Regions from separate parts of the Bradyrhizobium sp. CCGUVB1N3 genome, predicted to be linked through region 1. Evidence: predicted binding sites of a transcription regulator. Region 1 holds the regulator's gene; the other holds the start of a gene.
The links. Region 1 encodes PhoB, which activates phosphate uptake and scavenging genes when phosphate is short. Its sites were predicted from a motif close to TGTCATNNANCTGTCAT; they were not measured.
Positions count from the first base shown of each region.

Region 2: a site for PhoB is predicted at 1,676-1,692, ahead of NLM33_RS44185 (UDP-2,3-diacylglucosamine diphosphatase). Genes of this name have one in related genera too.

Region 1 is NZ_JANADR010000001.1:6,806,576-6,810,440, forward strand. Features, by position in the region: gene pstB (phosphate ABC transporter ATP-binding protein PstB) at 1-702, shown strand, start outside; gene phoU (phosphate signaling complex protein PhoU) at 714-1,430, shown strand; gene phoB (phosphate regulon transcriptional regulator PhoB) at 1,445-2,152, shown strand; gene NLM33_RS32395 (GcrA family cell cycle regulator) at 2,235-2,747, opposite strand; gene NLM33_RS32400 (aspartate aminotransferase family protein) at 3,203-3,865, shown strand, end outside.
Region 2 is NZ_JANADR010000001.1:9,364,069-9,367,933, forward strand. Features, by position in the region: gene NLM33_RS44170 (cytochrome c) at 1-302, shown strand, start outside; gene NLM33_RS44175 (Lrp/AsnC ligand binding domain-containing protein) at 299-544, opposite strand; gene thiD (bifunctional hydroxymethylpyrimidine kinase/phosphomethylpyrimidine kinase) at 700-1,500, shown strand; gene NLM33_RS44185 (UDP-2,3-diacylglucosamine diphosphatase) at 1,716-2,528, shown strand; gene NLM33_RS44190 (glycosyltransferase family 1 protein) at 2,528-3,571, shown strand; gene NLM33_RS44195 (threonine/serine dehydratase) at 3,627-3,865, shown strand, end outside.

The DNA of each region.
Region 1 (3,865 bases):
GCGCTGAAGAACATCAACCTGACGCTCGGCACCAACCGTGTCACGGCGTTCATCGGCCCGTCCGGCTGCGGCAAGTCGACCCTGCTGCGCATCTTCAACCGGATGTACGACCTCTATCCGGGCCAGCGCGCCACCGGTCAGCTCATGCTCGACCAGACCAACATCCTCGACCCCAGGCTCGACCTCAACCTGCTGCGGGCCCGGGTCGGGATGGTGTTCCAGAAGCCGACGCCGTTCCCGATGACGATCTACGAGAACATCGCCTTCGGCATCCGCCTCTATGAGAAGATCTCGAAGTCCGAGATGGACGACCGGGTCGAGAAGGCGCTGCGCGGCGGCGCGCTGTGGAACGAGGTCAAGGACAAGCTCAACGCGTCGGGCCTGTCGCTTTCCGGCGGCCAGCAGCAGCGCCTCTGCATCGCCCGCACCGTGGCGGTGCGTCCCGAGGTGATCCTGTTCGACGAGCCCTGCTCGGCGCTCGATCCGATCTCGACCGCCAAGGTCGAGGAGCTGATCCAGGAGCTCGCCGAGGACTACACGATCGCGATCGTCACCCATAACATGCAGCAGGCGGCGCGCGTCTCCGACAAGACCGCCTTCATGTATCTCGGCGAGCTGATCGAGTTCGACGAGACCAGCAAGATCTTCACGTCGCCCAGCGACCGGCGCACACAGGACTACATCACCGGCCGCTTCGGCTGAGGAGACAGGAAATGGCTTCTGAACATACCGCAAAGGCCTTCGACACCGACCTCCAGGAGCTCACGCGGCTCGTCGCGGAGATGGGCGGCCTTGCCGAGCGCATGATCGTCGATTCCGTCGATGCGCTGATCCGCCGTGACGTCGCGCTCGGCCAGCGCGTGGTGGCAACCGACGCCGAAATCGACGCGCTCCAGAAAAAGATCGAGGAGCGCGCCGTGCTCACGATCGCACGTCGCCAGCCGATGGCGGTCGACCTGCGCGAAATCGTCGGCGCCATGCGCGTTGCGACCGATCTGGAGCGGATCGGCGACCTCGCCAAGAACATGGGCAAGCGCGTTGCCGCGCTCGAGACCGATTTCCATCCGCTCAAGCTGTTCCGCGGCCTGGAGCACATGACCGACCTCGTGCAGCAGCAGGTCAAGTCGGTGCTGGACGCCTATGCCGCGCATGACCTGCCGGCGGCGATGATGGTCTGGAAAGGCGACGAGGAGGTCGACGCGATCTGTACCTCGCTGTTCCGCGAGCTCCTCACCTACATGATGGAGGATCCGCGCAACATCTCGTTCTGCATCCATTTGATGTTCTGCGCCAAGAACATCGAGCGGATCGGCGATCATGCGACCAATATCGCCGAGACCGTCTTCTACATGATCGAAGGTCAGGCCATCGCGGACAAGCGTCCGAAGGGCGACATGACGACCTTCGCCACGACCGTGCCGAACACTTAAGGAGCGACGACGCCATGGGCGCACGCATTTTGGTTGTTGAGGACGAGGAAGCGCTGACCGAGCTGTTGCGCTACAACCTCGAAGGCGACGGCTACGATGTCGAGACGGTGATGCGCGGCGACGACGCCGACACCCGCCTCAAGGAGCACATCCCCGACCTGATCGTGCTCGACTGGATGCTGCCGGGCCTGTCCGGCATCGAGCTGTGCCGCAGGCTTCGCGCAAGGCCCGAGACCAAGGGGTTGCCGATCATCATGCTCACGGCGCGCGGTGAGGAGAGCGAGCGGGTGCGCGGGCTTGCCACCGGCGCCGACGACTACATCGTCAAGCCGTTCTCGGTGCCCGAGTTGCTCGCGCGCGTGAAAGGCCTGCTCAGGCGTGCGAGCCCCGAGCGGCTTGCGACCATACTTGCCTACGGCGACATCGAGCTGGATCGTGAAAAACGCCGCGTCGCGCGCTCCGGACGGCCGATCGACCTTGGCCCGACCGAATATCGCCTCTTGGAGTTCTTCCTGGAGCATCCGGGCCGCGTGTTCTCGCGCGAGCAGCTGCTCGACAGCGTCTGGGGCCGCGACATCTATATCGACGAGCGCACCGTCGATGTCCACATCGGCCGCCTGCGCAAGCTGCTCAATCTCGGCCGCGAGCAGGATCCGATCCGCACCGTCCGCGGCGCCGGCTACGCGCTGGATGATCGGTTTGCGAAGGCGGAGCAGACGTAAAAAAGCGCGCCGGATGGCGCGCTGACGTCTCTCGATCAAACGTCCCGGCCTTGCGCCGGGACGTTGTCGTTTGTGGCCGAACTCAGCGCGTGCCGGGCTTGGCCGGAGCGCGGCGGCGGTCGGCGGCCGGTTGGTAGGCGACGCGCGAATGCTGCGCGCAGTAGGGCAGGCCCGAGAGCGACTTGCCGCCGCAGAAGAAGAAATCCGGGCTCGAGGGATCGCCGACCGGCCAATGGCAGGTCGCTTCGTTGAGCTCGAGCAGCGACAGGCGCTGGCTCATCGGAACGACGTTGTCATAGGTGATCGGATCGGGCTCGACCTCGACCTCGAAGGCCTGGGCGAGGGCGGTGTTGCCGCGCGAGATCGGGCGGCTCACCCGCATCATGTGCTGCGCCGGGCGCGCCTTGCGCGGCCGCGGAGCCGCCGAGGACGGGGTCTTGGCGCGGCCGGACAGGCCCAGCCGGTGCACCTTGCCGATTACGGCGTTGCGCGTCACATTTCCGAGCTCGGCAGCGATCTGGCTGGCCGAAAGCCCGGCTTCCCAGAGCTTTTTCAATTGCTCGACGCGATCGTCGGACCAGGTCAAAACCGTCATTGCACCCTTCCCCTCGCCGCGCGCCTGCCAATCCTTGGGGCCGCGTGGCGATGTCTAAGCCTCGAAAAACCCGTGCTGCCAGAATCCCTTAAGGCTCGCCGGGCGCGAAAACGCACCTGAACGTTACGCCGGTACATGAGGACTAAGAGGATCAGAACTGCTGCACGAGATGTCGTATCTGACGGGGGAAACGCTACAATATGGCGTGACTCCCGCGCAAGAGTCTGCGGCCCAGCGTCCACATGTTCCGTCGCTAAAAGAACTCAAAATTGCCACCGCAAGACTACGGGCCGCGCGGCTTGCAGGGGCCTTCTGGCGGCATTGACAGCGGTTTTTCCAGGCATAAAATAGTGACACGTGCCGCCCTTAAAAGGCGGCACGTTTCGTTTTCCGGGCAGGTCAATGATGCGCTGCGCAACGCAGCCTCAGCCGGCCCCAACATCCAAGTGACCGCCATGACCAAGAGCGCCGCGACGCATCTGCTTCCCGTTTTCGCCAGGGCCGAGCTCGGCTTCGAGCGCGGCGAAGGCTGCTGGCTGGTCTCAACCAATGGCGAGCGCTATCTCGATTTCACCTCGGGCGTCGCCGTGAATGCGCTCGGTCACGCACATCCGCATCTGGTCAAGGCTCTGCAGGAGCAGGCGACGAAGCTCTGGCACATGTCGAACCTGTTCCAGAGCCCGGATGGCGAGAAGCTCGCAGTCAGGCTCTGCAACGAGAGCTTTGCGGACTTCGTGTTCTTCTGCAATTCCGGCGCCGAGGCGATGGAATGCGTGATCAAGGTGGTGCGCCGCTATCACGCCTCCAAGGGCCATCCCGAGCGCTACCGCATGATCACCTTCGAGGGCGCTTTCCACGGCCGCACGCTTGCAACGCTCGCGGCGACCGGCTCGGCGAAATATCTCGAAGGTTTCGGCCCGCCGCTCGACGGCTTTGACCAGGTGCCGCATGGCGACCTCGAAGCCGTCAAGAAGGCGATCGGCCCGCAGACTGCCGGCATCCTGATCGAGCCGATCCAGGGCGAGGGCGGCGTGCGCTCGGCTCCTCCCGCCTTCTATCGCGCGCTGCGCCAGCTCTGTGACGAGCATGGCCTGTTGCTCGCCTTCGACGAGGTGCAG
Region 2 (3,865 bases), 2.6 Mb from region 1:
ATCTGCTCGGCGGGCTCATCACGTCGCAACGCTTTGCCGGTGGGCCCAGCCCGGACGGCGAGGGCTGGGTGCCGAACATCACGCAAAAGGGCATCGGCGACTGGAGCGAGAAGGACATCGCCGACTTCCTCGAGACCGGCGACATGCCGGAGGGCGACAGCGCCTCCGGCGCGATGCGGCCGGTGATCAAGAATCTCGCGCAGCTCACGCCCGAGGACCGCGCCGCGATGGCCGAATATCTGAAATCGCTGCCGCCGGTCGAGGGACCCAAGCCGCCGCCGAAGCGGAAGGAGGGCGGCTAACGGCCACCAAACGCCTTGAAGGTGATGATCGTGAGGGTGTCCTGGATGCCCGGCAGGATCTGCACCTTCTCGTTGATGAAGTGGCCGATGTCGGTGTCCTTGTCGACGTAGAACTTCACCAGGAGGTCGTAGTGGCCGGCCGTGGAATAGATCTCGGAGGCGATCTCGGCTTCGGCGAGCGCGTTGGCGACCGTGTAGGACTGGCCGAGCTTGCATTTGATCTGGACGAAGAAAGGAACCATCGCGGTTGCTCCGAAGACTTGATTTGGCGGCTAATAGGCCAAAATCGGCCGACTTTAGCAAGCGGACTTGCTGCGGGCGGGCGCAAGCCAGCTTGCTGCCCGCGGACCTCCGCGCTAGGACAGATCATGGCCCAGATCCAGCAAAAAACCGTGCCATGACGACGCCCACAGCGCTCACCATCGCCGGCTCCGATTCGAGCGGCGGCGCCGGCATTCAGGCCGACCTGAAGACCTTTGCCGCGCTCGGCGTCTATGGCGCCTCGGCGATCACGGCGCTGACCGCGCAAAACACGAAAGGCGTGACCGGCATTCACGCGGTGCCCGCCGCGTTCGTGACCGCGCAGATCGATGCGGTGTTCTCCGATCTCGATGTCGGCGCGGTCAAGATCGGCATGGTGGCGCAGGTCGCGAGCATCGATGCGATCGCCTCCAGCCTGACGCGATGGTCGCCGCGGCATGTCGTGCTCGATCCCGTGATGGTCGCGACCTCCGGCGACCGGCTGCTGGCGGCAGAAGCCGTCGAAGCGCTCTGCAAAAAGCTCATTCCGCTCGCATCGGTGATCACGCCGAACCTGCCCGAGGCAGCCGCGCTGCTCGACGAGAAGGTGGCGGTGAGCGAGGCCGGGATCGAGAGCCAGGGGCGTCGCCTGCTCGCGCTCGGCGCTCGCGCCGTACTGATCAAGGGCGGGCACGGGCAGGGCGCCGAGAGCACCGACTATCTCGTCACGGTGGAGGGAGCGATCGCACTCGCCGCGCCGCGGGTCGCCACGCAGAACACGCACGGCACCGGCTGCTCGCTATCCTCGGCGGTCGCAGCGGGGCTCGCCAAGGGCGAGCCGCTCGAGCAGGCCGTGCGCAATGCCAAGGCCTGGATCAGCGGGGCGATTGCCGCTGCCGACCGCTTCAGCGTCGGTCACGGCCACGGGCCGATCCATCATCTCCACAAGTTCTATTGACCTTGGCCGCGATGGCGGCGGCCTGCTGGCGTTAACCAATAAACCTATGGGGTCCCGGAGTTTTGCGGAGGCCTCTGCGGCGCCGTGTCGCCTGATTGTCGCATGCGGCTGATATCCGCGGGAGAGGGCGAGGCAAAATTTGATTCGTATCTGAGGGTGCCTCACAGGTTCAATCGGTCATCCCCCTGTCACGGGACATTGTTACAGGCTGATGCATGGGAAGTTACGATATGAGTGACGAGAGTCCCGAACGGCGCTTCCGGACCTTGTTCATCTCCGACGTTCATCTCGGAGCCCGCGGTTCGCAAGCCGATCTCCTCCTGGACTTCCTGCGCTACCACGATGCCGACACGATCTATCTCGTCGGCGACATCGTCGATGGCTGGGCGCTGAAATCGGGCTGGTACTGGCCGCAATCGCATAACGATCTTGTCCAGAAGCTGCTGCGCAAGGCGCGCAAGGGCGCCAAGGTCATCTACATCCCCGGCAATCACGACGAGTTTCTGCGGAACTATTACGGCACGCATTTCGGCGGCATCGACGTGGTCGAAAACACCGTCCACACCGGCGCGGACGGCAAGCGTTACCTCGTGATCCACGGCGACATCTTCGACCTCGTGGTGCAGAACGCGCGCTGGCTCGCCCATCTCGGCGACAAGGCCTACGATTTCGCGATCCAGGTGAACCGGCTCGTCAACTTCTTCCGTCGCGCTTTCGGCGTACCCTATTGGTCGCTGTCGCAATGGGCGAAGCTGAAGGTCAAGAACGCCGTCAACTATATCGGCGCGTTCGAGCAGGCGCTTGCCGCCGAAGCACGGCGTCACGATGCCGACGGGGTGATCTGCGGCCACATCCACTATGCCGTGATCCGTGACGAGAACGGCATCCGCTACATGAATTGCGGCGACTGGGTGGAGAGCTGCACGGCGCTTGTCGAACATGACGACGGTCATTTCGAGATCATCACCTGGGCCGATCAACAGCAAAAGGCCGCGCCGGTCGTGCCGGTGGCCGCAAGAGCCGCGTGATGCGCATCCTGGTCGCGACCGACGCCTGGCACCCGCAAGTCAACGGTGTGGTTCGGACGCTGACCAAGCTCGCTGACGCCGCGAAGGCGCTGGACGTCGAGTTCAGCTTCCTCACCCCGCAATCGTTCCGCACCTTCGCGATGCCGAGCTATCGCGACGTGCGGCTCGCGATGCCGCGGCCGGCGAGGATCGCAAAGCTGATCGAGGAGGCGCGCCCCGACAGCATCCACATCGCGACCGAAGGGCCGATCGGCCTCATGGTTCGCCGCTATTGCCGGCAGCGCAAGCTGCCGTTCACGACGAGCTTCCACACCCGCTTCCCCGAATACGTTCGCGCCAGGGTGCCGGTTCCGGGCTCGCTGATCTGGCGGGCGCTGCGCCGCTTCCACGCGCCCAGCCGCGCCGTGATGGCCGCGACCCCGGCGCTGGCACGTGAGCTCAGCGAGCGCGGCTTCGACAATGTCGTGCTGTGGCCGCGCGGCGTCGACAACAAGCTGTTCTATCCCCGCGCCATCGATCTCTGCTTCCCCGCGCCGGTGTTCCTCTGCGTCGGCCGCGTCGCGGTGGAGAAGAATCTCGAAGCGTTCCTCGACCTCGATCTGCCCGGCACCAAGGTGATCGTCGGCGACGGCCCGGCGCGCGCCGGCCTGGAGCAGGCCTATCCGCAGGCGATCTTCTTAGGGGAAAGGCACGGCGAGGCGCTGGCCGAAATCTATGCGGCCGCCGATGTGTTCGTGTTTCCGAGCCGGACCGACACGTTTGGCCTCGTGCTCCTCGAGGCGCTGGCGAGCGGCCTGCCGGTGGCAGCGTTCCCGGTGAAGGGGCCGCGGGACGTGATCGGCGATGCGCCGGTCGGGGAGCTGGATGAGGATCTGCGCAGCGCCTGCCTCGCCGCACTCGACATTTCCAGGCAGGCCTGCGTCGAATTTGCCGCCAATCATACCTGGGAGGCGTCAGCCCGCGCCTTTATCGACAGCATCCGGGCCGTCGGCGCCGTGCTGCCGCACGCAGGTGGACGGGAACAGCCGCGCTTCGTCGCCTGATACTCTCACGCGGCGGTGTCTTCCCAGCCGTGGGCGGCCGGGATACAAATTACCCATGACGGAACAGCCCCTCCCGGTCGGACCAGCCGACATCGATGCCGCAGCGCGCGTGATCGCGCCCTTCGCCATCCGCACCCCGCTTTTGTCCTTCCCCGTGCTCAACGAGCGCGTCGGCGCAAAAGTGTTCCTGAAGCCGGAGATGTTGCAGCGGACCGGCTCCTTCAAGTTCCGTGGCGCCTTCAACAAAGTGTCCTCTATACCGCAGGACAAGCGCAGCGGCGGGGTGGTGGCGTT